Regions from separate parts of the Marinobacterium sp. xm-m-312 genome, predicted to be linked through region 2. Evidence: predicted binding sites of a transcription regulator. Region 2 holds the regulator's gene; the other holds the start of a gene.

Region 1 (15,276 bases), on a different contig from region 2:
TTCGACCCATTCGCCTAGCTCTACTGTTTGCAGTGCACTGATAATCTCTTCGTCGCTTCGTTGGCCAGTGAAGTCCAGGTTGTGACGCAGTGTAGAGCGAACAATCTGTACTCGTTGAGGTAGATAAGCGATTTGAGATAAGGCGGTACCTTCAACGATCAGGCTGCCCTGCTGTAGCTCAAGTTCGCCAGCAATTAATCGAAGTAGTGTGGTTTTACCGCGGCCACTCTGTCCGGCAATCCAGTTTAAACCTAGCTGATTAAACTCAACAGATCGCGCTTCGAAGACGCTCTGTGCACTCCCCTCATAAGCGTATGAGAGCTCTTTGATTGAGATACCAAAATAGGGCTTTTCTATGCATATAGTGCGTTTTTCTTCGAAGTTTTGCTGATTTTTACTACTTTTGCCTAAGCGACTTAAAGCGCGTTGGCCTAACAGAAGGTGCGAGATGGCTCCATTTGCAGCGGCAAAGACCTCAATGGTTCCGAGAGATAACAGCAGCAACATAAAGATTAATGCGCCGGCCAGTTCACCCGTGAGATAGGCCTGCAGAGCCATGAGCAGTGTTAAGCCGACCAAAGATAAATTAATCAATTGCGATAGAAGGTTGATGAGTTGCTGGCGCTTTAGGGCTTGGAGTTCGAATAGATCCGACTGTCGGCTCTGCTGGCGCAACCTATTGCCCTCATGTTCAAGCTGCTGCGACAGGGTGAGCAGGCGCAAGCTTGAGAAGATACCGCTGGCGCGTGACCAGAGTGCATTTCGACTCAGATGCAGCTCAGACTCGGGCTCCAGAACCGCTTTAGCATAGAGCCAAGGAATTCCGATCAAAGCTAATAGAATTAATGGCAGGCTAGCTATCGCTAGACCGGGTAGAAACAGAGCCGTAACCAGAATAAACCCAAGCGCTGAAAAGAGAGCGGTAATGGCAGGCACGAGCGAATGCAGATGGATCCCTTCAATGTTTTGAATATCCTGCAGCATCTGACTCGCACTGTCGTGTCGATTCATCCGTGCGCTGATGTTTTGGCTGTTGGCTAATCGAGAGAAGATATCTCGTCTTAGTGTCGATATGAGCCTAAAGGTTGCTTCGTGATTGGCCAATCGCTCCCCGTAGCGACCAGCTGTGCGGGCAATGGAGAGACCACGAACGATGGCGCCGGGGGTGAAAAAGTTAAATGCATGAGCGGCGGCTGCCGTCACACCGGCTAAAGCCGCTGCACTGATGAACCAGCCTGATACAGCCAGTAGAGCGATGCCGGCAAATGCAGTGACAATGGATAGGGTTAAGCCGAGTAGAAAGACGCCTCGCTCTGCTAGCAGTAGAGACCAGTAGTGTCGATTCATGCATCTACCTCCGCTTTAGCTAAAGTGAGTCGTTGCGTGAAGTTGAAGCGATTGGTGCGGTGACTGGCCATGATGATCATGCCACCCTGTTCAACATACTGGTTTAGAGCATTCATAAACAATTCGGCGGTATCAACATCTAAGTTCGCTACAGGTTCATCAAGAAGCAATAGTTTAGGTCGATGCAGAAGCGCTCGCGCAATCGAAAGACGTTGTGTCTGACCTCCCGATAGAAAGTGCCCAGAGTCCGTGATGAAGTAGTCCAAACCCTGCGGAAGTTGCTTAACGACGGTTTCTAATTGAGCCGATCCTAGGGCAGCCCAAATGTCATCATCAGAGTAACTCTTACCTAAGCAGAGGTTCTCCCTTAACGATCCATAGATCAGTTCTGGGTGCTGGGTTATGTATCCAATGGTCTGCTGCCAGTGAGGGTTGCTGTAAGGTTCGATTGTTGTTTCGTCAGCAGACAGGGATCCAGATAGTGGGGGACGAAGCCCTGCTAGGGTATCGAGTAAGCTCGTTTTTCCTGTGCCAGAAGGCGCTTCAATCAGTAGTGATTCACCCGCTTTAAGCTCAACAGAGATAGGTTTGTGAATGGCTTGATCACTACCTGATACTAGGCCTTCGATTTTTATCGATGCTTTAAAAGAGCCTGCTTTTGAAGGTTCACTAACTACCCTTGACTGTTCAGCGGCCTGTTTGAGTTGCTCAATTTGCTCGGCGACAGCCCGAGCATTCGATTTTGCGTGGTATAGCGCGCCCATCTTACGCAGGGGTAAGTAGTATTCGGGCGCTAGCATCAATAGAAAGGCACCTTCAGCAAAACTGATGTCTGTTCCCCATGCACCGAGAGAGTATTTGTCCAAAAAGAAGAGTCCTAAATAGACTGCGACCAGTGCCACGCTGATCGCGGCAAAAAACTCCAAGAGCGTCCCGGACAGAAACGCCAAACGCAGAACTTTCATCGTGCTAATACGGAACTGATCCGATTGATGATGCAACGCCTCGGTCTCTCTATCGACTGCTCTCTCTTGCTGAAGCAGATCGACGTTACGAAGACGATCTTCGAGTAGATGGCCAAGCCGATTGAGCTGCTCTAAGTTGTTGCGTGACGCTTCCCCCGCTTTATTACCGACAATGATCATAAAGATCGGAATCAAAGGCGTGGTCAGCAACAAAATCAGCGGCACTAACCAGTTCACAAAGCTAGCGGCAATTAGAATCAAAACGGGAGTCCATACAGCCATCTGCTTTTGAATCTTAAACTCTGCGTAATACTCTTTGAGCTTGTCGACTTCACTGGTCAGCAGGTTGGCCAGTTGTGCCGGCTTGAAAGCAGGGAAGAGCGAAATCCCAGTTTTAAAACTGAGGCTAAGAATCTGCTCTCGCAAGCGATCGCGGATGGTGACTGAGTTGCGCAGATTGATAGTCGATTGCCAGAGTGATGCAGCCGCTTTAACGGCAAGAATGAGGAAGGCCGCAGCGACCAAAAGAAGCGGGCTGTGATCTAAGCTGCCCTGAGTTAATACCTGATCGATCAACAGAGCGACCCAGTAGGCGAATCCAATAGTACAAAGCGTTTGAATCACGCCCAATAGCAGCGACAGGCGCATGGAACCCTTCAGATCAAACTGGTGCTGATCGAGGATTGCGGTCGGGTTGGATTTTCGTTGTCTGGCCAACTTAACACTCACTAAGGTTTACAAAAAAAGGGGCTCGAAAGCCCCTTGATTACGTACAGCTAGAGCGTACAGATTAATCGTCTGCGCGCTGCTCCTCTTCAGCATCCAACCACATCGCGTTGATGATGCCGAAGCTGCAGGCTAGGAGTACGCCAAGGATCCAAGCAAAATACCACATCTTCTTAATCTCCTAGTAGTTTGAAACGCTGTTTTGTTCGATGAACTCAGGTTCAATTCGACGCCACATTTTGTAGTAGCCCCAGAAGGTGTAACCCAAAATGATCGGTACAAAGAACAGAGCCACCCAGAACATGATCTCAAGTGTCAGTTCACTCGACGTCGCATCCCACAGCGTTAGAGCGCTGGCTAGATCAGTCGATGAAGGCATCACGAATGGGAATAGGGTGAAACCGGTCATAAGAATGATCGCTGCGATCGCCAGTGAGCTCAACGTAAAGGCAAAACCACTTTTACCCGCTTTAGCCATTAAGCTTGTTAGCAGAGGGAGTGCCACAGATGCCGCTACCAATGTCCAAAGGATTGGGTAATCGGTGTAGTTACCGAACCAGTTGTCAGTGGTCGTTACGGTTTTGCTCAACGGGTTAGAAGGAGCATCACCCACGACAGTAGAGCTGATTTCGTAACCAGGAATACCGTAGTACAACCATGCACCCGCAACCGCTAAGAGTACCGTTAGAACCGGACCTAGCAGAGTTGCCATAGTTTGAGCGCGGCCTTGAACCTCACCGCCGGCACGCATCTGCAACCAAGTTGCACCCTGCAGAGCAAGCATTACCACGCTGGCTAGGCCACAGACAATGGCGAATGGGTTCAACAGAGCCCAGAAAGAACCGGTGTAGATTGGGCGGGTAAACTCGTCAAAGTAGAAGGGCACGCCTAAGAATAGGTTGCCGAATGCCACACCAAAGACCAGTGATGGAACAAACGAGCCCACTGCCAGTGCATAGTCCCAGTTGCGACGCCAAGCGACAGAGTCCTTCTTAGAGCGGTACTCAAATCCGACAGGACGGAAGAATAGTGCGAACAGTACCAGTAGCATGGCCCAGTAGAAGCCAGAGAATGCTGTTGCGTAAACCAGTGGCCAAGCGGCAAAGATGGCACCACCGGCAGTGATTAACCACACCTGGTTACCGTCCCAGTGAGGCCCGATGGTATTGATGATGACGCGGCGCTCAGTGTCCGTTTTACCCAATACAGGGATCATCATAGCAGTACCCAAATCCATGCCGTCTGCAATGGCAAAACCAATCAGCAGTACACCAACCAGCAGCCACCAAACAAGTCGAAGCGTTTCGTAATCAAACATCATTAAGCTCCTTGAGTCGCTGTGTTCTGTTCAAAGTGGTAACGGCCAGTCTGCAAGGCGCTTGGGCCTTTGCGGATGTATTTCACCATCAGGTAGATCTCGATGACCAAGAACAGAGTGTAGAGTCCAATAAAGCCCGCCAAGCTCATCCACAGATCCGTCTCAGTTAGGTGAGAGGTTGCGACATAGGTCGGAAGAATTTCACCGATCGCCCAAGGTTGACGGCCAAATTCAGCAACGAACCAACCCATCTCACTGGCAATCCAAGGAAGCGGTAGAGAGAGAAGTGCGAACCACTGCAACCAACGTGTCTGGTAAGCCTTACGCTTAGCGGTGTAGTAGAAGGCTAGGACAAATAGAAGCAGCATCGTAAAGCCTGCACCGACCATGACACGGAAGGTCCAGAACATCGGAGCCACCTGTGGAATGGTGTCCCGAGCCGCCAGTTTGATCTGCTCTTCGGTCGCGTCAACAACCGCCTGCGTGTAACGCTTCAACAGCAGACCGTAGCCCAGATCAACGCTGACTTTAGAGAACGCAGCACGATTTTCAGGAGTGTCTTCACCGTTACGCAGTTTCTCTAGAAGGCCATAAGCGACAATGCCGTTGCGAATGCGATCTTCAGCATGAGCCACTAGATCTTTAATACCGGTAACCTCCTCATCCAAGGAGCGGGTTGCAATTAGACCCAAGGCGCCCGGAATTTTCAGAGCGTAGTCAGTTGTCATGGTCTCTTCATTGGGAAGGCCGACAACGGTAAAGGCTGCAGGTGCTGGGTGTGTATCCCACTCCGCCTCGATCGCTGCCAATTTAACCTTCTGCACTTCGCCCACTTCGTAGCCAGATTCGTCACCTAACACGATGACAGAGATCGCAGAGGCTAAACCGAAGGCTGAAGCGATCGCGAATGAACGACGTGCAAATGGAATGTCACGGTTACGCAGCATGAAGTAGCTGCTGACGGCTAGAACGAAGATAGCGCCCGTTACATAACCTGCAGAGACAGTGTGAACAAACTTAACCTGCGCCACTGGGTTTAGCAGGACTTCCGCGAAGCTGTCCATCTCCATGCGCATGGTTTCAAAGTTGAAGTAGGCCCCAACAGGGTTCTGCATCCAACCGTTGGCGATCAAAATCCACAACGCAGAGAAGTTAGAGCCCAGTGCGACCAACCAGGTCACAGCAAGGTGCTGTACCTTGCTCAGGCGATCCCAACCGAAGAAGAACAGGCCGATCATAGTGGATTCAAGGAAGAAGGCTACCAGACCTTCAATCGCCAGCGGTGCACCAAAGACGTCGCCCACGTAGTGCGAGTAGTAGGCCCAGTTGGTTCCAAATTGGAACTCCATGGTCAAACCGGTGGTCACACCTAGCGCGAAGTTAATACCGAACAACTTACCCCAGAATTTGGTCATATCGCGGTAGATCTGCTTGCCGGTCATGACATAGACAGATTCCATGATGGCCAGCAGGAAGGATAGACCGAGGGTCAGTGGTACAAATAGAAAGTGATACATCGCGGTAATAGCAAACTGCCAACGCGATAGTTCCACAACCGATTCTGAAATCATCGGGGATGCCTCCAGTAGACAAATTAAGCACAAAAATTATGTGCACTGCACAAAGTTTCAGAATTGTAATCGGTTATATAGTCAAAAGTAATTGATATATATCTAAAGTCTTAACGATAAATGCTCACGACTAGTTGAGAAAATCTCAACCTTGGCAGCGGTTAGAGGGGCAGATGTTGACCGATTTTATGATCAGAACGCAGGGATCGCCGATCTTGAGGTTTAGATTGTTAAGGGAGCGTTTGGTGATGTGTGTTGAGACGATATCTGTTGCAATGCACACGTTAATAAGTACATCACTCGATGAAGTCGTTTCAATGGATTCAACCCTTCCGGAAACCTGATTCAAGGCAGAGATGCCTGCCACTTTTGCGGTCGATAGGATTAGATCGTTCGCGACCAGTTCAAGGCAGACCGCTGAACCTATGGGTGCATCAAGGGTCGGCACATAGAGTGTTTCGCTGGCCACTTGAAGCTCGGACAGTCCATCGGGGTGTTGTGCCACTAACTGGGTTGTCAGTGTCGACTTGATCGCACGATTGGCGGTTCGCGCGACCTTGCTGTTGGCCATCACCTCTCGCGCAGGCCCTTGAGTCACAATGCGGCCCTGCTCCAGTGCGATGACATGGTCAGCCAGCTCTAATACCTCTTCGGGTGAGTGGGTTACGTAGAGCATAGGAATACCCAATTCCCGGTTTAATTTTTTGAAGTAGGGGAGTAGCTCCGCTTTTCGGGCGCCATCGAGTGCTGCAAGGGGTTCATCGGCCAGAATAAGATCTGGTGCGCTTAATAACGCACGACCAATCGCAACACGCTGTTTTTCACCACCAGAGAGTGAATTTGGCGTTCGCCTAAGTAGGGGTTTTATACCTAAAAGTTCGACGATCTGGTAAAAATCGACGCTTTTGTCGACCTTATTGAAGCGTTTCGCGTAATTTAGATTCTGCTCTACTGTCAGATGTGGAAAGAGTCGGCTCTCTTGAAAAATGTAGCCAATGTTGCGTTGATAGGGCTTTAAGCTCGTGTTTGAAGCGCTATCAAATAACACCCGATCGGACAGAGTGACGCGGCCTTGGCTGTTGCTTTGCAAGCCGGCTATCGCATTGATTGTGGTGGTTTTCCCTGAACCTGACTCGCCAAATAGAACCGTGATGCCACTGGGGGCTTCAAAGGCTATATCAAGCGAGAAGTTTGGCATCGACTGCTGCAAAGTGACTGACAGTGTCATGACTGCAACCTCCGGCTCATACGACGTGACAGCCATTCAGAGGCAAGAAGTGCACTCATCGCAATGATAATAGAGATGATCACCAGTTTGGTCGCAGAGCTTTCACCACCGGGTACCTGAAGAAACGCATAGATAGCCGAAGGGAGTGTCTGAGTCTGACCTGGAATATTCGATACAAAGGTGATGGTGGCTCCAAACTCACCCATCGCTTTGGCAAAGCCCAGAACGGAGCCGGCGATCACACCAGGAAGCATTAAAGGTAGGGTGATGGTGATAAACACCCAGCGCCTTGAGGCACCCAGGGTTGCGGCCGCTTCCTCTAATTTAGGATCAATGGCTTCAATGGAGAGACGAATAGCGCGAACCAGTAATGGAAAAGCCATGATGGCTGCTGCTAATGCGGCACCGCTCCAGCGGAAAGCAAACTCAATTCCCCACTCAGCAAGGAATGATCCGACAGGCGTGCGTTTTCCGAAGGTCATTAACAGCAGATAACCCGTTACAACGGGCGGTAAGATCAAGGGTAGATGGACAATTCCGTTGAGAAGCTGTTTCCCTGCAAACTCCTTTTTCGCCAGAAGATAGGCAACGCCAATGGCCACAGGCAGGCTAAGCAGTGTTGCCCAAAAAGCTACCTTAATTGATAGGAGAACTGCCGCCCACTCGTTGGGGCCTAGCCAATCAGTCACGTTGTTGCGAATCCATTAAAAAGCCGTTGCGCTCTAGTATCGCCCTAGACTGCTCTGAGCGCAAAAACTCTAAAAATGCCGCGGTTGATTTATCACTCTCTGTAACAGCCGCAACCGGATATAGAATTCTGTCATGGGACTCTGTAGGGAAGGTGGCAGCTATTGAGACCTTGGGTTCAGCCACCGCATCCGAGTGATAGACGATCCCTAAAGGTGCTTCACCTGAAGCAACTAATGCAAGTGCAGACCGCACATTGTCTGATTGAGCGACTTGCTGCTTAAGGGGGTCCCAAAGATCAAAATAAGTAAGTGCTTGCTTACCGTAAATGCCAGCAGGTACAGATTCCACAAGACCCATGGCCAGGTATTCATTGTCCAGCCAATCGAGCAGTTCTTGCGACCTGGTGAGGGTGAGTTTTGCGTCTGGAGTATGACTTATCAGTACCAACTGATTACTGGCAAGGTTGAAGCGAGTCGGTTCATTAATTAGCGCCCTATCAGATAGGTAATCCATCCAGGCAGTGTTGGCAGAGATGAAAATATCGGCTGGTGCGCCCATCTCTATTTGACGTGCTAAGGTGGCAGACCCCGCATAAGAGACAACAATCGAGTCTGAATGGTCTGCCTCGTAATGTTCTGTGATCTCATCGATCGCATTTTTTAAGCTCGCTGCTGCAAACACAGTAAGTGTGTTTGCAACGGCTTGTGAGGATGCAAAAGCAGCCAGACTCAGCGTGAGTATTGATCTAAGTAGGACTGCTTTAAACTGCATAAGTTATGCGCTGATTCCGTATTCGTCACGGTAGGCTCGAATGGCCGTTAACTCAGCATCACGACCACCTTGCTCTTCAAGGTACTCAACGAGATCATCTAAGGAAATGATGCTAGCAACTTGCATGTTGTAGTCACGCTCAACTTCCTGAATGGCGGAAAGCTCACCTGTACCTCGTTCCATACGGTTCAGTGCGATCACCGTGGCGGCTGGTGTTGCACCATTTTCGTCGATCAGCGTCATCACCTCACGGATAGCGGTACCCGCGGTAATGACATCGTCGATGATCAGAACACGGCCAGCGAGTGGTGCGCCCACTAGGTTGCCACCTTCACCGTGATCCTTAACCTCTTTGCGGTTAAAAACATAAGGAACGTCTTTACCGAAATCATTTGCCAGTGCAACGACGGTCGTTGTTGCAAGGGGAATGCCTTTGTAAGCAGGCCCAAGCATGACGTCGTAATCGATCTTCGCGTCTTCAATTGCCGCTGCATAGAAACGACCCAGTTTTGCTATGGCATCACCGGTATTGAAAAGGCCTGCGTTAAAAAAGTAAGGGCTAGTTCTACCCGATTTTAGGGTGAACTCACCAAATTTAAGAACGCCTTTTTCGATTGCGAATTCGATGAACTCACGCTGGTAGCTTTGCATAATAGTGAAATCCTTAGAACTGGGTTTAATCCGCGTAGGATACCTGAACAGAGTTCAACTCCCAAACCAACTTCTTTCAGCTTTAAAAAATTCCGTTTTTATGAATCTATCGCTACAATTGCAATCTTTAGTCTAACAACAATAGTTATACGGAGCGCTTCGAACTCATGCGCGTAATTACTTTTAATACTCAAGGCATTGTTCAAGCCGCTGATCGGGGCTTTTTCGATTGGATGGTTAAGCAGGATGCGGATGTTGTCTGCTTGCAAAACATTCGTGCACGTGAGTATCAATTAGATGATTCTCGCTACCACCCTGAGGGTTACGAAGCCTACTTCTTTGAAGCCTTTGATGATGACTACAGCGGTGTAGCGATCTACACCCGCCGTCTACCTAAAGCGATTATGATCGGCTTAGGTTTTGAACAGTGCGATTTCCAAGGCCGTTATATTCAGGCTGACTTCGAACGATTCAGCGTCGGTTCTTTTAATGTGCCATCGGGTCTCAAAGGACCAGACGCTCAAGCAGAGAAAGAGAAGTTCATTGAGCAATTTGAAAGTCACTTTGAGAAGACTCTTCGCAAGCGTCGTGAATTCATCTTCGCCGGTAGCATGAAAATTGCGCACAAACCGGTCGACTTGAGTAACTGGTATGCCAATCAGACCGTATCTGGATTCCTTCCAGAAGAGCGTGAGTTCATGGAGGAGCTATTCGGTGAAATGGGCTACGTCGACACAATGCGTGAGTGTACAAAAGCGGATCGCGAATACACTTGGTGGCCAGACTACAACCGTGCCCGTGAGCTAAATGAAGGTGCGCGCTTGGATTACCAGATTACGACTCAAGGTCTGCGTAAAACCATTCAGCACTGCAGTATCTACAAAGGTCAGCAGTTCTCTGAGCATGCACCCTACATCGTGGATTACGATCTCGATTTTTAATTGAGAATTGGATTTTAGAAACCCTCTTTACGAGGGTATTTTATTGTTAGTGCGAGAAGAAAGCTAACATCATGATCTGAATCGCTGCGAGCCAAGAGCAGGCTACCCTGACGGCAATTCGTGAAAAGGTTGCGGGCAGCTTTTCCAGTAGTAACTCACCGGTTGCGGCGCCAAGCATCACTGGCAATATCGCCCCAAGTGTCACACCGACATAGATGGAGACGCTTAACTCCATCCAGACATGCCCCTCCAAAGAGACCATCTGGACAAGCAGGCCAGTAAACAGTGCAAGGATCAGTGTTAGCGGTTTGAACTGCTGGTTCAAGCTAGCACCCAGGGTTGCAGTGATAGCGCCGACAACCGTAGCCCCCATCATCACCCAGGTGGTTACTGAAGGCGCCAGTAAAAAGCCCAAGACTAACCCCACAACAAAGAGGGGAAGGGCTTGAACCACACCGCGATTCTTCCACAGTGCAATCATTAGGCCTAAAGAGAGGGTGGCAAATAGAGTGACTTGATCAAAGATCACCACGCTGGCCCCTTCAACAAAACTAGCAAATTGATCGGTGCCAGCCCCAAAACTATGCGCTACTGCCAGGTTAGGCAGTAACACTGAGGTCAAAAGAAGCAGTATTGAGCGTGATGGATAGACCATAGGTTAAAGCACACCAAATAGGTAGCCAGCACCGACTAATGCAATGATCGCCCCACCTAGACGAACCAAACTCGCACCAAAATCGAGTTTGGTTAGGAAGCCGAACGCGATACCGATAAGGTGCAGTAGACCAGTCGCAATTACAAATCCAACGGCATAACCGTAAGCGTTAAACTCTGTTGGGAACTCTGTGCCGTGAGCGTGACCATGGAAGATCGCAAAGATGCCCACGATCACAGCGGCTATCCATAGCGGTGCCTTAACAGCAAAGACAATCAGCAGACCAAGAACCACACCCGAAAGCGCAATACCCGTCTCCACTGCAGGAAGCGGCATACCGGCAATGCCTAAAGCACCGCCAATTGCCATGACCAGTGGAAAAACGACCGGAAGTATCCAGATGGCGGGTGCGCCTAAAAAAGCACCCCAAAGGCCGACTGCAACCATTGCAACGACATGATCCCAACCCATGATGGGGTGCCAGAAGCCAGATGCAAAACCTGTGTTGATACCTTCACCAGTATGGGCAAACGCCATGCTGCTGAAAATCATCAAAGATAGAGCTGTAGCGAGTTGTTTGATAGTCATTCTTAGTTCCAGGAAATTAAATTTTAGTTGCTTACGCCAGTGAGGCTTTTTGGATTGCTGTGAGCTCTTCAATGCCTTTCTTAGCTAAGGTTAGCATCTGATTCAGTTCATCTTGAGTGTAAGGAGCACCTTCTGCTGTGCCTTGGACTTCAACAAAACCGCCGGTTTCAGTCATGACGACGTTCATATCAGTTTCGGCTGTTGAATCTTCTGCATAATCCAAATCCAATACCGCTTGGCCTTTATAGATGCCCACCGAAATAGCTGCGACTTGGTTTTTAATCGGGTTGCCTTTTAGTGCGCCGTTTTTGTCTTTTTTCAGTTCGTTGATCGCATCAATCAGCGCAATGTACGAACCGGTAATTGAGGCGGTACGAGTACCACCATCTGCTTGCAGAACATCACAGTCGATGGTGATGGTGTTCTCGCCTAGCTTATCTAGATCAATCGCAGCACGCAGTGAACGGCCGATCAGGCGCTGAATCTCAAGCGTGCGTCCTGACTGCTTACCGCGCGATGCCTCACGATCGGTGCGGCTATTGGTTGCACGAGGCAGCATGCCATACTCAGCGGTTACCCAACCTGAGCCTGATCCGCGCAACCAGCGAGGTACACCTCGAGTAACTGACGCATTACAAAGGACTTTTGTATTGCCAAACTCGATCAAAACCGAACCTTCTGCATGCATTGTAAAATTACGAGTGACTTTAACGTCGCGCATTTGGTCTGGTTGACGCCCACTTGGGCGCATTGCATCTAAACCTAGGTTTTTCAATTGATCAGAGAGTGGAGAGCTCATGTAGGTACCTTAAAAGTGCCGGCATCGGCTGTTATAGTGACAATCAATCTATGGTAATCGAGTTTGACAGTATATGACACAGAGTATGACCGCTTTTGCCCGTTCAGAAGCTGAATTTTCATGGGGTACCTTGGTTTGGGAAATTCGTTCGGTTAATCAGCGTTTCTTAGAGCCTCATTTCAAACTTCCAGACTTTATGCGTCAGCACGAGATAGCCATTCGCGACAAGCTGCGCAAACGCCTGGCCCGCGGCAAAGTTGAATGTTCGCTTCGGTTCCATGAATCGGTGGGTCAGCAGAGTGTTCAAGTGGATCAAGTGCGGTTGCAGCAGATTAATGAAGCGCTACAGCAGATTAAACTCAGTGGTGCTTCAGAGGGAAGGGTTGATCCTTTGGCTCTGCTTCAATTCCCGGGCGTGATGAACAGCACTTCAGCTGATCCTGGTGAGGTAGGTCAGGCCGCGCTAGCGCTATTTGATGACGCATTGGCTCAACTTATTGAGGGCCGTCATCGCGAAGGGATTGAGTTGGCGGGTTTGATAGAGGATAGGTTGCAGTCAATTGCGGCGATCGTCGGCAAAATAAGATCAAAAATTCCGCAAATTATCGAAAATCAAAAAGCGAATCTAGTCGAAAGAGTGTCGCAATTAGGAGTCGACCTTGATGCCGAACGTCTTGAGCAAGAGGTAGTGCTGTTGGCACAACGTGCCGACGTTGCAGAAGAGCTGGACCGTCTAGATACCCATGTGACTGAAGTAAGACGCATCTTAATAGAGAAGGGGCCAATTGGTCGTAAGCTGGATTTTCTAATGCAAGAGTTGAACCGTGAAGCTAACACACTGGGCTCCAAATCCGTTGTCGTCGCAACGACTCAAAGCGCGGTAGAGCTTAAGGTTTTGATTGAACAGATGCGCGAGCAGATACAGAATATCGAATAAGATCCTGAATACCGACAGCTGCGTAACTCATAGAAACAGTTAAGAGTATTTCGCGTGATTAAGTTAGCACACCGTCTGGGTTATGCCGGGTTGATCCCTTTCGTCGGATTGGCTTTTCAGTTTGAAGATGCAGCGTCTGTATCGGCTTTTATGAGTTATTCCGCTGTGATCCTCTCGTTTTTAGGAGGGATTCACTGGGGAGTTGCTATGCGGGATAGCAACTTTGCTTCTGATGCTCGTTTGGCCATTTGCATGCTCCCTTCACTTTTAGCCTGGTTGGCACTTTTACTCCCCCTCTATTTAGGTTTGTGGGTTGGGTTAATTGCCTTTTTGGTTTGGTGGGCCTGGGATCATACTCAGATTGAAGATGGCGATTATCGGAGATTGAGAACTCATCTAACGGTGGTCGTTTCGCTATGCCACATCTGGTTGATTGCTCATTTAAATTAGTTGACTATTTTGGAGCGAAAATTCCGCCTTTCACTCCCGCGCTGGTGCGAAATACCAATAGCGAGCTATCAAATGTTTGGCGTGTTTCCCCATGCTGGTTGATGGTTTTAGCAAGAATCTTCACCACACCGCGATCTGGTTTCGACTTCGAAGGGATCACCTCTAAAATTTCTGTCTCAACGTGTAGTACATCTCCAGGACGCGTTGGTGTTAGCCAGCGAAGGGTGACTCCACCACCAATAACCCCTGAGGCAATCGGCAAGGATTTGGCAATCAGACGCATAGTGATAGAACCCACCTGCCAGCCACTTGCTGCAAGGCTCTCAAAGAAGGAGTCCTGCGCAGATTCATCTGATAGATGGAAGGGTTGTGGGTCATAGTGCTCAGCAAAGGCTACGATATTTTCATCAGTGATCTCATAGCTTTCACTCTCAAATCTATCTCCGGCATTCAGGTCTTCAAGGTAGAGCATTGATATATCCTAGTCTTAATAGATAAAAAAGGCCGACAAAATGTCAGCCCTTGTGAGAGTAACTTAAATTGTTAGAAGTTACGCTCTTTGAATTTTTTGAATTGGCCAACAATACCTGCGCGGAATGCAAGTACACAGATAACAAACACCGCACCCATAATGATGTGAATGTAGTTACCTAGGTCGCCTGTAGATAGGTAGTTTTGCATTGTTACTATGACACCTGCCCCCACCACTGGTCCCATGAGAGTGCCTACACCACCAACTAGAGTCATCAGGATAACTTCACCCGACATGTGCCAGTGAGCATCGGTAAGTGACGCTAGGTTGAAGACAATAGTCTTGGTTGAACCCGCTAGTGCTGCAAGTGCAGATGAGATAATAAATGCCAGCCACTTGTAGTTGTTAACGTTGTATCCCAGAGAGATTGCACGTGGCTCGTTCTCGCGGATAGCTTTAAGAACCTGGCCAAAAGGCGAGTGCACAGTACGCTGAATGATCGCAAACCCAATCAGGAAGATGACAGCGACCGTGTAGTACATCGCGACATTATCTGTAAGGTCGATGAGGCCAAAGAGGTTACCGCGGGGAATGCCCTGCATGCCGTTCTCGCCACCTGTGAAATCAGATTGCAGGTATACGAAGAAGGTTAACTGAGCGAGAGCAAGGGTAACCATTGCAAAGTAGATGCCTTCGCGCTTGATTGCCAATTTGCCGTAAATTGCCCCAAGTAGTGCGCCAGCTAGGGTACCCATAAGAATACCAATCTCAGTTGATACGCCAAGATTCATCATCGCCCATCCGGTAATGTAGCCGCCGGTACTTAGGAAGGCTGCGTGGCCAAAAGAGAGGATGCCAGCATAACCAAGAAGTAGATTGAATGCGGCTGCAAATAGCGCAAAGCAGAGAAGTTTAGCCAAAAAAACTGGGTAGAGTAGGTAGGGCGCCACGCCAAGCACTACTACGGCAATAATTAGATTTCGAATATTGGTATTCATCTGTTATGCCTCTTTTCCAAATAAACCAGCAGGTTTAAACATCAGAACCAGCATCATCACAACAAAAATGACTGTAGTGGATGCTTCTGGGTAGAAGTATTTAGTTAGACCTTCAACAACCCCCATGCCTAAACCGGTAGCGATAGCGCCACCGATGGAGCCCATGCCA
Region 2 (15,276 bases):
GTAGGATCTTCTCCTCTTCTCGCAGTGAGATAAGGTGAAAGCCGTGACTGGTCAGTACCGGTAGATCGATGACACCTGGCGCCACTTTACCCCAACCCACTGAACGTGGTTCTGCGCCTTTGCAGGGTACGAAGGGTCTGGCTTCTAGCGCCTCCATCAGTGCGGCTTCATTGAATGAATCACTGGGAGAAAAACGGTACCAAATAGCGTTACGAAACCAGAGCATAAAACCTCTAAATGCGGATTAGGTGAAGGGGCGCTATTATGTTGCTCTGATAGAAGGGATGCAAGCAGAGAGCCCTCTGCTTGCGGTTAGTTTCTGAGCTTAAAAACTGTTACGAGCCGATTTAATCGCTTCATCGATGTAGTAACCGTAGAACTCTGGCGTGTTCACACCGACGATCTTTTTAGCGCGAGTCTCGCCCTTTGCATCGACAAATAGAATGGTCGGGGTGAAGCGTCCACCCAAGCTTTTAGCAACCTGTTCAGCCGAGCCCGTTGAGCCATCAAAGTTGATAACGGGAGTAGGGTTGCTCAGATCCAGTACCTGAATAGGGGGTGCATCGTTCGTTTGTAAAAGAGGTTTTAGGAAATCCTCTTTGACGGTAACACAGAAGGCACAGCCATCCTGAGAGACCAACAGAACAATTACTTCGTTAGGGTTCGCTTTACCAAGCGACTGAAGATCCGTAGCTGTCTCAAGCTTTACCTCGGCTTGGGCGCTTATCATAAGGCCCAAGCTGAGAAGAAGTGCGCTACAGGTTTTCGATAAAATCGACCGCATATTCCACCGCCTCGTCGGCAAACAGATCTAAGAAGAAGTGATCTGCATCCTCAACGACTACTAGTTCAATGTTCTCTTTGTCGATACTTTCCATCTTTTCAGGAAGATCTGCAACCACGGTATCCAAGCTGCCTGCGATGACTAGAGTAGGGATGTTCGTCTCTTTTAACACTGTGGGTGTGTCGTACTCTGGGTAGTTGCCGTAGTAGCTTAGGACGGCTTCAGCCGACGCACCGCTGTTCTCACAGTAGATGACGCTGATGCCATCGATTATCGCTTTAGGGTCCATGCCCTTAGCTTTCTCTAGAATCGGCTCGATGGGCGTTTCATAGCGTTTGCCATAACCCTCTAACGTCTTGCCGTAGTCCCAAGTTGCAGGTGCTAATAGAACTTGGCCTTTGATCTTATCTTGGTTAGCTGCAGCAAATTGAGCCGTCTGGTTGCCGCCACGTGAGTGACCCATTACCCAACGATCGCCTGCGCCCTGTCCATCCAGCCAAGTCTGCCAAGCATCCATTTCAGCCAGTGCTTGCTGCATGGTGTGTTGAGCCGGAACGGTACAGTCGTACATCGCTGATTCGCGGTTATCCAATCCATAACTTAGGTTGATGGCTAAAGTAGAGATGCCGTAATCGACCATCTGTTCCTGCACGTAGCTGATGATCTCCATCTCGTTGTGAGCCAGGGTGCCGTGCGTCAGCATTAGGACACCGTCTGCTAAGGATTTATCAGCAGCCAGTTCAAGATTGCCGTTGAGTGTTAAACCCTCAAAAGGAATCTGAACCTGTTCAGCCTGTGCAGTTGCTGCCATAAGTGATGCAGCGAGTAGGGTGGTCGATAGTCGAAGCATTTAAAACTCCATTAAACTTAAAATTTTTATCGTTTCTAGGTATAAAAAAACCGAGGTGGCTAAACCTCGGTTTCTATTAGAGACCGTCGTAGGCCAGTAAGCAGTATACGGGGACGCCGGTGTCTTGGATTTTTTGTGATCCGTTAAGGTCTGGCAGGTCAATCAGCGCTGCTACCTAAACAACGCTAGCCCCTAGACCGTTGATCAGTGTGCAGGCCGCCAGTGCTGTGCCCCCAGTGGCAATAAGGTCATCGATCAATACCACTTTGTCGCCAGCGGTAACGGCATCCTTCTGAATCTCCACGGAGGCTGTGCCGTACTCTAGCGTATAGTCTTGGTGAATCGTTTCACCGGGCAACTTGCCTTTTTTACGAACCAAAATCAGAGGCTTGTTCAGCTGGTGCGCAATAATCGCACCAAATAGAAAACCTCGAGCATCGATACAGGCTATGTGGGTAATATCCATCTGCATGTAACGATCAATAAAGGCGTTTGCGACCATGCGAGAGGCACGTGGATCTTGAAAAATCGGCGTAATATCACGGAACAGAATGCCAGGCTCTGGCCAATCTGGAATAGAGCGGACAACCGATTTTACATAGTGCTCGTCGTAAGACATTAAAGATCCTTATTTAACCGTGGTGTTGATTGCACTCTGGGCTGGGTGCTTCACCAGCCGCATCCAGCAGCGCTGCTTGATCAAGAATTTCCAGCTCTTTACCTTCAACACGAATCAGCTCTTGTGAAGAGAAGCGTGTAAAGATTCGACTGACCGTCTCGACCGCTAGGCCAAGGTAGTTGCCTATTTCGTTACGTGACATCGAAAGTCGGAAGGATTGTGCAGAGTAGCCACGCAGGGCATAACGTTGCGACAGCTTGAAAATAAAGGTTGCGATACGTTGTTCAGCCGTCTTTTTAGAGAGCAGCATCATCATCTGTTGGTCATCGCTGATCTCGTGGCTCATAGAGCGCATCACAGAACGACGCAGCTCTGGCATTTGACCTGCCAGATCGTCCAAGCGTGAGAAAGGGATCTCACAGACAGTGGTCGTCTCAAGCATCTTAGCCGACATTGGGTAGCTGCCTGAATCGAATCCGGCTAGGCCAACCAGTTCACCTGGGAAGTAGAAACCGTTGATCTGCTCTTCTCCCTCAGGGTTTACAGAGTAAGTTTTTAACGACCCCGCACGAATGGCGAACAGTGACGTGAACTCTTCACCCTGTCTAAACAGGAAGTCGCCCTTGTGAAGTGGTTTGCTCTTATCAACGATATCGTCGAGGCGAAGCGCCTCTTCGTCGTTTAGAGAGACAGGCAAGCAGAGTGTACTCAAGCTGCAGGTGTTACAGCTTACCTGGCCGATGCTGGCGAGTTTGATGTTTTTGGTGTCAGACATAAGGGCTCCTTAGTTGCCTGACAGTATATCCAAAAGCGCTTTATTGACCCAAGTCAATTTAGATAAAAAAGTGGACTTTTTAACGGTCCACTTTTAGTGAAATTTACTGTGCAAAATCGGATTAGATGATTTTAGAAAATCGCTGTTCTGAGTGATCGATATAGGCATCAAAGGTCATGCAGATTCGACGAATCAACAAACGCCCAGCGGCGGTGACATCCATTCCATCCTCTCTTAAATGAATCAGGCCATCCTGTGCCATCGGCTCAAGCAGTTTTAATTCGTTAGCAAAATACTCTTTAAAGTCGATATTGAGCGCTTTGGATTGATCGGCAAAATCGAGTTGGAAGTCACAGATCAGGCGGGTAATCACCGCTCTGCGAATTTTGTCATCCTCATTGAGGCAGTACTCTTTGGTTAATGCTGAGCCCTGAGATTCAATATCTTGCGTGTAGCGCTCAATGTTAGGGCTGTTCTGTAGGTAGTAATCGCCAATCTGACTAATCGATGAGACGCCCAAACCAATCAAGTCACACTGTGAGTGAGTGGTATAGCCCTGGAAGTTACGGTGCAGCGTTCCATCATCTTGGTGTTGTGTCAGTGTGTCGTCTGGCAGAGCAAAGTGATCCATACCAATGTTGCGGTAGCCCGCTGCCGTCAGCTTCTCAATACTTTGATGGTGAATCGCAAGTTTAGTGAGCGCGTCGGGTAACTCATCGGCATTGATACGACGCTGTGGTTTAAAGCGCTCGGGTAGGTGAGCATAGTTAAATACCGAGAGACGATCGGGTCGTAGCTCTAGAATTCGGTCCAAGGTCTCGGCAAAGCTCTCTTCAGTTTGCAGCGGCAAGCCATAGATTAGATCAACGTTGATTGAGCGAAAGCCCAGTTCACGCGCCTCTTTAAGCAGGTCCGTTGTCATCTCTAGGGATTGCACGCGGTTTACCTTGATTTGAACCGCTTCGTTAACATCCTGAACCCCTATGCTGATGCGGTTGAAACCCAATTCACGCAGCAGCTTTAAGCGGTCTTTAGTCATTTCACGAGGATCGATCTCAATGGCGTAGTCACCTTGATCGTCATCACGCAGTTTAAAGGCCTCTTTTAGCGCCTGCATTAAACGAGCGGTCTGCTCATCATCAATGAAGGTGGGTGTGCCGCCGCCCCAGTGAAGCTGATCCACTTGAACGTCACTGCCCAGTTCAGTGCTACGCAGTTTAATCTCTTTTAACAGCGTCTGAAGGTAGGGTTCTGCACGGGAGCGATCTTTTGTGACCACCTTGTTGCATCCGCAGTAGTAGCAGACGTGCGCACAGAAGGGGATGTGAATATAGAGTGATAAAGGCTTACGACTGTCGCGCTCACTGATCGCTTTAGAGAGCGTTTTGACACTGTCTGGGGTGTCAGTAAATTGCAGTGCGGTTGGGTAAGAGGTGTAGCGAGGACCTGCTAAATCATAACGGCGAATCAGGTCGGTATCCCACTGGATGTTGGTCTGTTGCAGCACAGTAATATTCCTTAATCTTCAGATGTCAGAATATTAAGCAATAATAGGGAGTTATGTGTTGATACGGGTCAACCGCTACGCGCTTAGCAGTGTCCAAATGCCCATCAGTATCAACAGTAGCCCCGAGAGTTTGCGCACCAATGTGTGGGCGACCAGCTCGCGTAGTTGTTTAGCCAGTAGCCCAGTGGCGAGCATGGCTGGCAAAGTGCCCAAGCCAAAGCCCAGCATGAGTAGAGTGCTCTCTGCAACGCTACCGGCGGCCGATGACCAGATTAAGGTGCTGTAGACCAGACCGCAAGGTAGCCAGCCCCAGCCAATGCCCAGTACTAAGGCTTTAAACGGGGTGTCGGCAGGCATAAAGGGTTTAAGAAGAGGCGCTATCTGTTTCCACAATAGCGAGCCAGCCTGTTCCAGTTTCGTTAGGCCAAACCACCACTGTGCGATGTAGAGGCCCATGCTGATCAGTAGAAGGCCTGCAATCCAGCGTAGCGCAAAGGCTATCTCTGTCTGTTGTAGGGTTGCACCTAACAGACCAAGAATGGCACCCGCTGCACAGTAGCTAGCGATACGTCCAAGATTGTAGCTAAACAGACCTAATAGGGAGTTGGCTCGACCTGTTCCACCTATACTGAGACTCGAGGCAAGTCCACCACACATGGCTAGGCAGTGTGTTGTGCCAAGAAGGCCAATGATGAATGCCGAGGTGAAGCTAAGAGAGGCGGGCAGCATGCTCAATCTTTTGGTGTTTCAGAGGATGGAGCTTCAGGCTCTTTTTTGACGCGCGCGTCTTCAGGAATCATATCTTCATCATCGTCGTATAGAATGCGATGAGCAGGGGACTCTAGGTCATCAAATTGACCAGAATTAACGCTGTAGAAGAAAGCCCAGGTCGCAAAGGCTACCAAGATGATCGCGACAGGGATAAGTAAATAGACGATTTCCATAAAAACCTACAGCTGTTTGGTTAGACGAAGGGCATTGCCGACAACAATCAGCGAGCTAAGGGACATGCCAATAGCCGCCATCCAGGGGGCAATAAAACCACTTGCTGCTAAGGGTAGCGCGATTAGGTTGTATAACAAAGCCCAGCCAATATTTTGACGAATGATGTTTCGTGTTTTACGAGCCATGTTAAGGGAGCCAGGGATGCGTCTTAGATCAGAGCTGACCAACACAGCATCAGAGGATGTTTTGGCAAGGTCTGTCGCGCCGTTCATCGCAATAGAGGTCTGCGCACCGGACAGAACGGGAATGTCGTTGATACCATCGCCAATCATCAGGATGCGTTCACCGTTGTTTTGCATCGCCTTTACACGAGCTAGCTTATCTTCTGGCGACAAGTGCGCTTCAACATGATCGATCCCTAACTCAGAGGCGATGCGTTGTGCATTCGCTTCGCGATCACCGGTTAGCATGCCAACAGGTAATCCCAATGCTTGGATCTGCTTAACCGCTTCAATAGCCTCAGGTCGAAGTTGATCGTCAATCGAAAACCAGGCGAGAGGGCCGGAGCTATTACCCATCAGAAGAAAAATCCCTGTCCCTTCTGGGTGAGTGGGAGGTTGGTTTCCAAAGAGTTCGGATACAAACCCGGGTTTACCAATACGATAGGTGTTTCCGTTAATCGTTCCCTCTACGCCTCTACCCACATGGTTAGTGGCCTCTTCAACAGAGTATTCAAAGTAGGGAGCAAAAGCGGACGCGATGGGGTGCTCTGAGCGGCTCTCAATTGCTGCCGCTAGTTGATTGAGCTCATCAACGGACTGCTCACAGAGAGGGGTGGTCTCACGCAACGTCAGTTTGCCGGTGGTCAGTGTGCCGGTTTTATCAAAGTAGACGGCCGTGCACTGTGCCAAACTCTCTAATACATGCCCGCGAGTAACCAGCAGTCCCATTTTACGCAGAGAACCTATGGCTGCTGTTAAAGCCGTCGGTGTAGCCAAGGAGAGTGCGCAAGGGCAGGTGACTACTAGGACGGAGAGTGTCACCCAGAAAGCGTCTGAAGGGGATATCTGCCACCAGATAAGACTGACAACGACAGCCGTTAGAAGAACGCCAGCGACAAAATAGCTCGCAACCTTGTCGGCAATCTGAGCCGCCTTGGGTTTATCAGCCTGAGCACGATCCAATAGATTCAAAATGGAGGACATGCGAGACTGTTCAGCACTGCTGGTGATCTCCATCTCAATCGCTTGCTCCATATTGATGGTACCGCCTACTAAAGGGTCGCCAAGCGCTTTGCTGACGGGCAGAGGCTCACCGGTGAGGGCCGACTCATCAATGCTGGTGTGTTGCGTAAAGAGTATGCCATCAGCTGGTATGGAGTGACCGGGCTTAACCAGTACGCGATCGCCTGGGTTGAGTTCCGATACCGGGACAAGCTGTTCGCCTGTCTCGGTCAATCGCGTAGCGCTGGCTGGAAGAATATTGGCCAACTCATTGCCGGCCATACCGGTTCTGTGGCGCGCTTTCATCTCGAAGAAGCGGCCAATCAATAGGAAGAAGGTGAACATCGAGACCGAGTCGTAGTAGACCTCGCCGCTCTGCGTGATCGTAGCCCATACGCTGGCTATATAAGCGCCACCTATAGCGATAGATACCGGCACATCCATACTGAGGTGTCGGGTGCGAAGATCCCGTCGGGCCGCGTTGAAGAAGGGGCGCGCGGCATAAAATACAACAGGGGTGGCAACAATGAAGCTGGTCCAGCGAATAAAGTTCTGGATGTGCTCCTCCATGAAGAAGGCGTCACCTAGGTAGAGTGCCGATGACATCATCATCACCTGCATCATGCCGACACCGGCAACACCCAGTCGGCGCATCGCCTTTTTCTGCTCCTGTTCGTAGAGCTTCTCTTCTTGGTTGGGCGTAAACGGGTGAGGTGTGTAACCGATCGAAATGATGGCGGCCATCAGTTCACTTAAGGGTTTCTCTGACGGGTTCCAAACGAGTCGAGCGCGGTGGTTGGTTAGGTTAACGGTAAAGCTAGTGACACCAACCTGTTCGGTCAGATGCTTCTCTAAAAGCCAAACACAGGCAGCACAGTGGATCCCTTCAATGACAAAGAGGGCCTCTTTGCGATCGGAGTCTATGGTTCTGACGAAGGGTGCTTGAATGGATTCATTATCATAGAGTGCGAGTTGATCTTCGGACTCTATTTCAGTGGGGCGTTCTTGCTGTTGACTGCCGCGGTGCTGGTAGTACTTCTCTAGACCTGAGCCCAGTATTGTTTGAGTGACCGCACGGCAGGCGGGGCAACAAAATGACTCTTGCTTTCCATCAATTGAAAGCTCAACCTTCACCCCCTTAGGAATAGGGGTGGCACAGTGAAAACAAGAGTCTTTTGGATTACTCATTTTGGTCTGTTAGAACTTACCCACCTTGAAGGTATTTTGATCGTAAGGGGGCAATATTTCGCGACGTAGACGCCAGTTACCCTCAGTGTTGGTAATGATCAGGTAGCGTTTGCCGGTTAGTGTGCTCTGTAAGTTGCCAACGTAGACGCCTGTACCGCCCACTGAGCGAACCGTTAGGCTTTGATCATACTTCTGGTGGGTAGGGTGAACCAGGTCAACGGATAGTTGATCACCCAAAAAACTGTTCGATTTAAGATCCAAGCGAATATCACCGGTCAGTGTGTCCAACAATACTTCACCATGAATGCCTAAGCGATCCGCTTCATCTGAACGGCTGGTGTCGACATTAGTACCACGTGCCTCTTTGTAGTAATCGTCTTTAACCACGCCATCCATAGTCGTAATAGCAAGATAGAGGAAGGTTGTTCCATAGATAACCACAGCGATCAACGGCGCCAATACAAACCATAGCCATTTCTGCTTGTACCAAGGGCCAATGTCGTGAGTCTGTTCAGTCATGTAAACCTCAAAATAGTGACTAAAATAAAGCGCGGATATCCCTAAGAATATCCGCGCGCGAGTATATCACAGATTCTCTGTGACACTGTCTTAACGCTTAGGCGCAGGACCTATGAAACGACTTTCTGATTCAGCTTCAACGCCTGAGCCATCAGTCGCTGTTACGATAAAATCGATCTCATAGTTTGCTCGCTCCATAGCGCGAGGATCCAGAATGATCGACAGGTTGTGATCGAGTAGTTCACCAACGGCTACGTTTACAACGGTATCACCATTGATGATGGCATCCTCTAACCCTTCAACACGGATCTCGTACTGGTAATCACGTTGTGATTTGTTTGCCAGTTTTAGTGTGTAGGTGTTACGGATCAACCCATCATTAGTAGTGCTGTAGAGCTGACCGCGTTCACGAATAACGTCCACCTCAAGCGGCACTCGTGTAAAGAGTACATAACTGAAGGCGATGAACATGGCACAGATCGCGACGAAGTAACCGATCAAGCGAGGGCGGAAGATATGGGTTTTTTTACCGTTAAGCTCATGCTCGGTGGTGTAGCGAACCAGACCTTTCTCATAGCCCATCTTCTCCATGATGTTGTCACAGGCATCGACACAGGCACCACAAGCGACACACTCATACTGAAGACCATCACGGATATCGATACCGACAGGGCAGACGTGCACACAGTGACCACAGTCGATACAGTCACCCAGGCCTTCAGCCTTGTGATCGATGTGGCGTTTACGAGCACCACGATTCTCACCGCGTTTCTCATCGTAAGAGATGATCAAGGTATCTTGGTCAAACATAACACTCTGGAAACGAGCGTATGGGCACATGTAGATACAGACCTGTTCGCGTAACCAGCCAGCCGCACCGTAGGTACCAACCGTAAAGAACGCCAACCACCAAAGTTCCCAAGGTCCAAGATTGAAGCTCAGAATGTTTGGAACCAGTTCGCGTACCGGTGAGAAATAGCCAACAAATGCAACGGCTGAAACGGCACCTATAGCAAGCCAGATAAGGTGCTTAGCCAGTTTGCGCAGAACCTTGTTCGCACTCCAAGGCGCTTTGTCCAGCTTCATGCGAGCGTTGCGATCACCCTCAGTTAGTTGCTCGATACGAATGAACAACCAAGTCCAGACAAACTGTGGGCAGGCATAGCCACACCAGAGACGACCGGCAAACACCGTAACAAAGAAGAGGGTGAAGGCCAGAATGATCAGCAGCCACGAAAGCAGCATGAAATCTTGTGGCCAAAACGTGAAGTTAAAGACATGGAACTGGCGGTTTGGCAGATCAAATAGCACGGCCTGTTTGCCATCGTATTGGATCCAAGAGAAACCGTAGAACATCAGCAGCATGATCGCACTTGAGATGTTTCGTAGATTCTTGAATAGGCCGGTCGTGTACTTAACGTAGATCTCTTCACGCTTCGCGTACAGATCGTAGGTTTCAGTAGCGCCAGAGCCCTTTTTTGGGGTGACATCTTTAACTGGGATATTAGACATGCAACTCGCCTGTGCTTATATGACTTGATTTGATTGTCTATTATAAATGGAATAAAAAAAAGGCGACTTGATATATATCAGGTCGCCTTTTCTTCTGCGGGGGGTCTATTAGTTGTTAGACAAGCTGTAGACGTATGCAGAGATCAGTTTGATCTTATCTTCTGAAAGAAGATCTTTGTGCGCTGGCATTACGCCTGCACGGCCTGCACGGATAGTGTGAGCGATCTGCTCAAACTTACCACCGTAAAGCCATACATCGTCAGTTAGGTTAGGTGCACCCAGTGCCGCCATACCTTTACCTGTTGGCATGTGACATGCCGCACACAGAGTGTTGTATTGTGCTTGACCACGTTCAGCTGCTGCTGCGTCGTGTTCGTTGCCGCTGATGCTAAGCACGTAGTTAGTCACGTCTTGAACACCATCTTCACCCAGTACCGCACCCCAAGCAGGCATCGCACCACGACGACCATTGACGATAGACATCATAATGGTTTGTGGCTCGCCACCGTACAACCAATCTTTGTCGGTTAGGTTAGGGAAGCCGTAAGCACCCTGACCGCCAGTACCGTGACAAACAGAACAGTTGTTGGCAAACATGCGCTGACCCATTTTAAGGCCTGCTTCGTTACCTGGTTGGTTTAGCTCTTCAATTGATAGCGAAGCGTATTTAGCGAAAACAGGTTTGTAGACCTCTTCTGCGTGTGCCACTTCCTCTTCCCACTGGTTAGCCGACGTCCAACCAAGAAGGCCCTTGAAGTTACCAAGACCTGGGTAAAGCGCTAGGTAACCGAGTGAGAAGATAACCGTACCAATGAATAGTTGGAACCACCAGCGTGGTAGTGGGTTATCAAGCTCTTCGATGCCATCGAATTCGTGGCCCGTAGTCGCTTCAGTTGTTTCTTTGTGTGTTTCACTTTTGCGCGTTGCTAGAAGCAGCCAAGTACAGCCGATAATAACGGCTAGAGTGATGACTGTGATCCATGCGCTCCAAAAAGCACTCATCTTTCTACTCCTTACTCGACGTCTTTGTCAGTTTTTCTGGTGCGTTCATCAATCTCCTCGTCCTGGAAGGGGAGGTTGGCTGCATCGTCAAACCGTTTGCGGTTTTTCGGATTCAGTACCCAGATGAACAGGGCCAGAAACGTTACCAGCATCACTACTGGAATGTATGGACCGTAGACGTCGTAGCTCACTATTAATTACCGCTTGTTGTTGTACACAGTATGCATCTTGCCTAGCGCTTGTAGGTAAGCAACTAGAGCATCGATCTCATATTTGCCTTCTACGTTTTCTCGCGCTGAAGCGATTGTTGCATCGTCAAATGGAACGCCTAGCTTACGAAGAGCTTCCATCTTCGCAGCCGTATCTTTACCCGTTAGCTTCTGTTCGAACAGCCAAGGGTAAGATGGCATTTTTGATTCAGGTACAACGTCACGTGGGTTGTATAGGTGAGCACGCTGCCAGTCATCTGAGTAACGACCGCCGACACGAGCTAGGTCTGGACCTGTACGCTTAGAACCCCAAAGGAATGGGTGCTCGTAAACGTGCTCGTTAGCAGTAGAGAAGTGACCGTAACGCTCAGTCTCCGCACGGAAAGGACGGATCATCTGAGTGTGACATACGTGACAGCCTTCACGGATGTAGATATCGCGACCTTCAAGCTCTAGAGCTGAGTAGGTGCGAAGACCTTCGATTGGCTTAGTCGTAGAGCTCTGGAAGAACAGAGGTACGATCTCAGCCAAACCACCACCACTGATCACGATGATGATCAGTAGGGCAAGGAGGCCGACGTTCTTTTCAATAGTATCGTGTTTAATCATCTTAATGTCTCCGGTACTAATTACGCAGTAGCTGCTGATGGATCTGGGTTTTCAGCTTTAGCTACTGTGCTGCCTGCACGTACGGTCTGCCATACGTTGTAAGCCATTAGAAGCATACCGGTTACGAAGAAGACACCGCCTAGGAAACGTACAAAGTAACCTGGGTGGCTCGCTTCTAGGGCTTCTACGAAGCTGTAAGTAAGCGTGCCGTCTTCGTTAACTGCGCGCCACATTAGACCCTGTAGGATACCGTTAACCCACATTGCACAGATGTAAAGAACTGTACCGATTGTTGCCAACCAGAAGTGAGTGTTGATTAGGCCGACGCTGTACATCTGAGCCTTACCAAACAGCTTAGGAATCATGTGGTAAACCGCGCCGATAGAGATCATTGCAACCCAACCTAGAGCACCAGCGTGTACGTGGCCGATAGTCCAGTCAGTGTTGTGTGACAGTGCGTTGACTGTCTTGATTGCCATCATTGGGCCTTCGAATGTTGACATACCGTAGAAGGATAGAGAGACAACAAGGAAGCGAAGAACTGGGTCTGTGCGAAGCTTATGCCAAGCGCCAGATAGCGTCATCATACCGTTGATCATACCGCCCCAAGAAGGTGCAAGAAGGATCAAAGACATGACCATGCCGACTGACTGAGTCCAGTCTGGAAGCGCAGAGTAGTGTAGGTGGTGACCACCAGCCCACATGTACGTCGCGATCAGTGCCCAGAAGTGAACGATCGATAGACGGTATGAGTAGATTGGACGCTCTGCTTGCTTAGGTACGAAGTAGTACATCATGCCTAGGAAGCCTGCCGTTAGGAAGAAGCCTACAGCGTTGTGTCCGTACCACCACTGAACCATCGCGTCGACAACGCCAGGGTAGACAGAGTAAGACTTCCACAGTGTAACAGGCATAGAGATGCTGTTAACGATGTGAAGCACTGCAACAGTGATAATAAATGCCATGTAGAACCAGTTGCCCACGTAGATGTGCGACGTTTTACGGTTCTTAACGGTACCTAGGAACACGATTGCGTATGAGATCCATACAACCGCGATCAAGATATCGATAGGCCATTCAAGTTCAGCGTACTCTTTAGTGGTTGTCAGACCCATCGGCAGCGTGATTGCTGCTGCGACGATGACTGCTTGCCAACCCCAGAAAGTGAACGATGCTAAACCGTCAGAGATTAGACGCGTCTGACAGGTGCGCTGTACAACGTAGTAAGACGTTGCAAATAGTGCACATCCGCCAAAGGCGAAGATAACTGCGTTGGTATGCAACGGACGAAGACGTCCGAAAGAGAACCATGCAGTGTCGAAGTTAAGTGCCGGCCAGACTAGTTGTGCGGCGATGAGTACACCCATCGTCATACCAACTATGCCCCAGACTACAGTCATGATGGCGAACTGGCGTACAACTTTGTAGTTGTAGGTCGTGTTTGCTGTTGCAGTGCTCATTTCATGCTCTCATCAAAGCTAAGTGAATTGATAGTTTTTGAAACCGTTGCGAATTATCAGTTATGGGGCAAGATTTTTCAATGCAAAACGCCCCTAAATAGGGCGTTGTAGCTATCCATTAGTATTATCTAATAAGTCGGTTGTCGTGAATTTTAAAAAGGCGGATACGATTTGTTAATGGTGTAAGTTACTGATATTAAATGACTTAATCATTTATTACGATTGGTTCAAACTATATATCTGTTTATTATTTGTTCGATTTTAGTCAATTTTTTGATTCATCAAAAATAACGCTTTTTTGATATGTATCAATTTTCATAAAAGTGACTGATTTTTGCTATTACGACGGCTAACTCGTTAAACTGTCGCCTCTGTTTTAGGGAGAGGTTCCTTTGAATCACATTATTATCTATTGTCGCAGTGGCTTTGAGAGTGAGGCCGCCAGTGAAATATCAGTAAAAGCGGCGGAGGCTGGAGTTTACGGTTATCCGAAGTTTGATGATTTGGCGGGTTATATAGAGTTTGTGATCAACCCTCCTCACAACGCGCTGCAGTTGATGAGTAAGCTGCGCTTTCGCGATCTCATCTTTGCGCGCCAATGGATCGCCTGTGAGCCAATGCTGCAGGGCGTTTCGTCAAAAGATCGCCTAACACCCATCAGTGAAGCGGTTGCTAAGCTGCCCAAAGCCTCTGAGTTGTTGGTTGAGAGTGCGGATACTACTGATGGCCGCAACCTTAATGGTTTGGCTAAAAAACTCGGTAGTGCTGCAGCAGGCTTTTTACGACAGCAGGATCTTTTACTTCCAAGAAAATCAAAGGCTGAATATCGGCTACATATCTTCCTGCTCGAAAATAATCAGATTTGGGTCGGTGTCAGTCCGATCAATAACAGTTCCAAATGGGAGCAGGGGATTAAGCGACTTAAATTCCCAGCCGATGCACCGAGCCGCTCTACATTAAAACTTGAAGAGGCGTGGCACTACTTTATCCCACAAAAAGCCTGGGATGAGCGGTTGCAGCGCGGTATGAAAGCAGTCGATTTGGGGGCGGCCCCCGGTGGCTGGACCTATCAGCTGGTTAAACGCGGCATGTTTGTCACAGCGGTTGATAATGGGCCCATGAAGGGTGATCTAATGGAGACCGGTCAGGTTGATCACCAACGCGAGGATGCCTTTACCTTTGCGCCTGCCAAGCCAGTGGATCTGATGGTGTGTGATGTCGTTGATAAACCGACACGTGTCATTGAGTTGATGGCAAAGTGGGCCATTAATGGCTGGGCTGATCGTTTGATCTTCAACTTAAAGTTGCCAATGAAAAAGCGCTACATTGAAGTATCAGATCGAATAGAGCAGTTGGAGATGATTCTTCAGGAGCATGAAAAACCCTACCGTCTCGTCAGCAAGCATCTCTACCACGACCGTGAAGAGATCACTTGCTACCTGGAGTTAGACGTCTAATCAGTGCTCGTAGATTTTGATCAGCTCGTCACGCTCTAGCATGGGACGCAGTTTGTTCATCAGCTCAAGACGTTCCTGAGATTGATACCAACGCTCCCAGTCAGCCAGTGTGCTGTAGGTGGCAATGACTAAACGGTGCTCTGGATCATTGATGTCATGCATGACCTCGCCTTTGATAAAACCTGGTGAACGCATAGACGCTTGCAGAGTCTCTTTGGCAATGGCCGTGTATTGTGGCTCTAGTTCGGCAGGAACCTTGCGGTTTATAAAAACCTTGATCATCGATTTGTCCTCTAACTACTTGTTATATCTTGAGAATAACGTTCGGCTTAATATAGGTAAAGGTTAAATGGCCTTAAACTCGTTGGTGTTTTTAAAAACTATTTGCGACAATGCGCGACTTGATTGAAAGGATAGTGCCATGAGCATTGAAGAACCCATAGAACAGCTGGATGCGCGCGGTCTCTACTGCCCAGAGCCAGTGATGATGTTGCATGGTAAAATTGCTCAACTTCAAGTGGGTGATCTCTTTGAGGTGATTGCCACGGACCCCTCTACAGAGCGTGATATCCCTAAGTTTTGTAACTTCTTAGGGCACGAGTTGGTCAGTCATGAAG

What was found. The regulator FNR, encoded in region 2, switches genes on or off when oxygen is low (the NO sensors DNR and NnrR bind a similar motif). The targets are predictions, from matches to a motif close to TTGATNTANATCAA.
Region 1: a site for FNR is predicted at 6,019-6,032, ahead of XMM312_RS04870 (cytochrome ubiquinol oxidase subunit I). Genes of this name have one in related genera too.

Annotation. Positions count from the first base shown of each region.
Region 1 is NZ_WBYS01000003.1:116,243-131,518, forward strand. Features, by position in the region: gene XMM312_RS04850 (amino acid ABC transporter ATP-binding/permease protein) at 1-1,347, opposite strand, end outside; gene cydD (thiol reductant ABC exporter subunit CydD) at 1,344-3,029, opposite strand; gene cydX (cytochrome bd-I oxidase subunit CydX) at 3,103-3,207, opposite strand; gene cydB (cytochrome d ubiquinol oxidase subunit II) at 3,220-4,356, opposite strand; gene XMM312_RS04870 (cytochrome ubiquinol oxidase subunit I) at 4,359-5,927, opposite strand; gene modC (molybdenum ABC transporter ATP-binding protein) at 6,073-7,155, opposite strand; gene modB (molybdate ABC transporter permease subunit) at 7,152-7,844, opposite strand; gene modA (molybdate ABC transporter substrate-binding protein) at 7,837-8,616, opposite strand; gene pyrE (orotate phosphoribosyltransferase) at 8,620-9,267, opposite strand; gene XMM312_RS04895 (exodeoxyribonuclease III) at 9,435-10,208, shown strand; gene XMM312_RS04900 (hypothetical protein) at 10,255-10,863, opposite strand; gene XMM312_RS04905 (HupE/UreJ family protein) at 10,867-11,451, opposite strand; gene rph (ribonuclease PH) at 11,483-12,250, opposite strand; gene XMM312_RS04915 (YicC/YloC family endoribonuclease) at 12,336-13,187, shown strand; gene XMM312_RS04920 (DUF3429 domain-containing protein) at 13,242-13,637, shown strand; gene XMM312_RS04925 (MaoC family dehydratase) at 13,642-14,109, opposite strand; gene XMM312_RS04930 (branched-chain amino acid ABC transporter permease) at 14,181-15,107, opposite strand; gene XMM312_RS04935 (branched-chain amino acid ABC transporter permease) at 15,111-15,276, opposite strand, start outside.
Region 2 is NZ_WBYS01000004.1:232,632-247,907, reverse strand. Features, by position in the region: gene XMM312_RS06905 (recombination-associated protein RdgC) at 1-226, opposite strand, end outside; gene XMM312_RS06900 (thioredoxin fold domain-containing protein) at 326-730, opposite strand; gene XMM312_RS06895 (alpha/beta hydrolase) at 756-1,634, opposite strand; partial or broken gene XMM312_RS06890 (adenine phosphoribosyltransferase) at 1,711-2,253, opposite strand; gene fnr (fumarate/nitrate reduction transcriptional regulator Fnr) at 2,267-3,028, opposite strand; gene hemN (oxygen-independent coproporphyrinogen III oxidase) at 3,150-4,535, opposite strand; gene XMM312_RS06875 (sulfite exporter TauE/SafE family protein) at 4,611-5,264, opposite strand; gene ccoS (cbb3-type cytochrome oxidase assembly protein CcoS) at 5,267-5,479, opposite strand; gene XMM312_RS06865 (heavy metal translocating P-type ATPase) at 5,486-7,891, opposite strand; gene XMM312_RS06860 (FixH family protein) at 7,901-8,410, opposite strand; gene ccoG (cytochrome c oxidase accessory protein CcoG) at 8,501-9,922, opposite strand; gene ccoP (cytochrome-c oxidase, cbb3-type subunit III) at 10,031-10,924, opposite strand; gene XMM312_RS06845 (cbb3-type cytochrome c oxidase subunit 3) at 10,936-11,115, opposite strand; gene ccoO (cytochrome-c oxidase, cbb3-type subunit II) at 11,122-11,742, opposite strand; gene ccoN (cytochrome-c oxidase, cbb3-type subunit I) at 11,763-13,202, opposite strand; gene rlmM (23S rRNA (cytidine(2498)-2'-O)-methyltransferase RlmM) at 13,595-14,659, shown strand; gene XMM312_RS06825 (antibiotic biosynthesis monooxygenase) at 14,660-14,941, opposite strand; gene tusA (sulfurtransferase TusA) at 15,081-15,276, shown strand, end outside.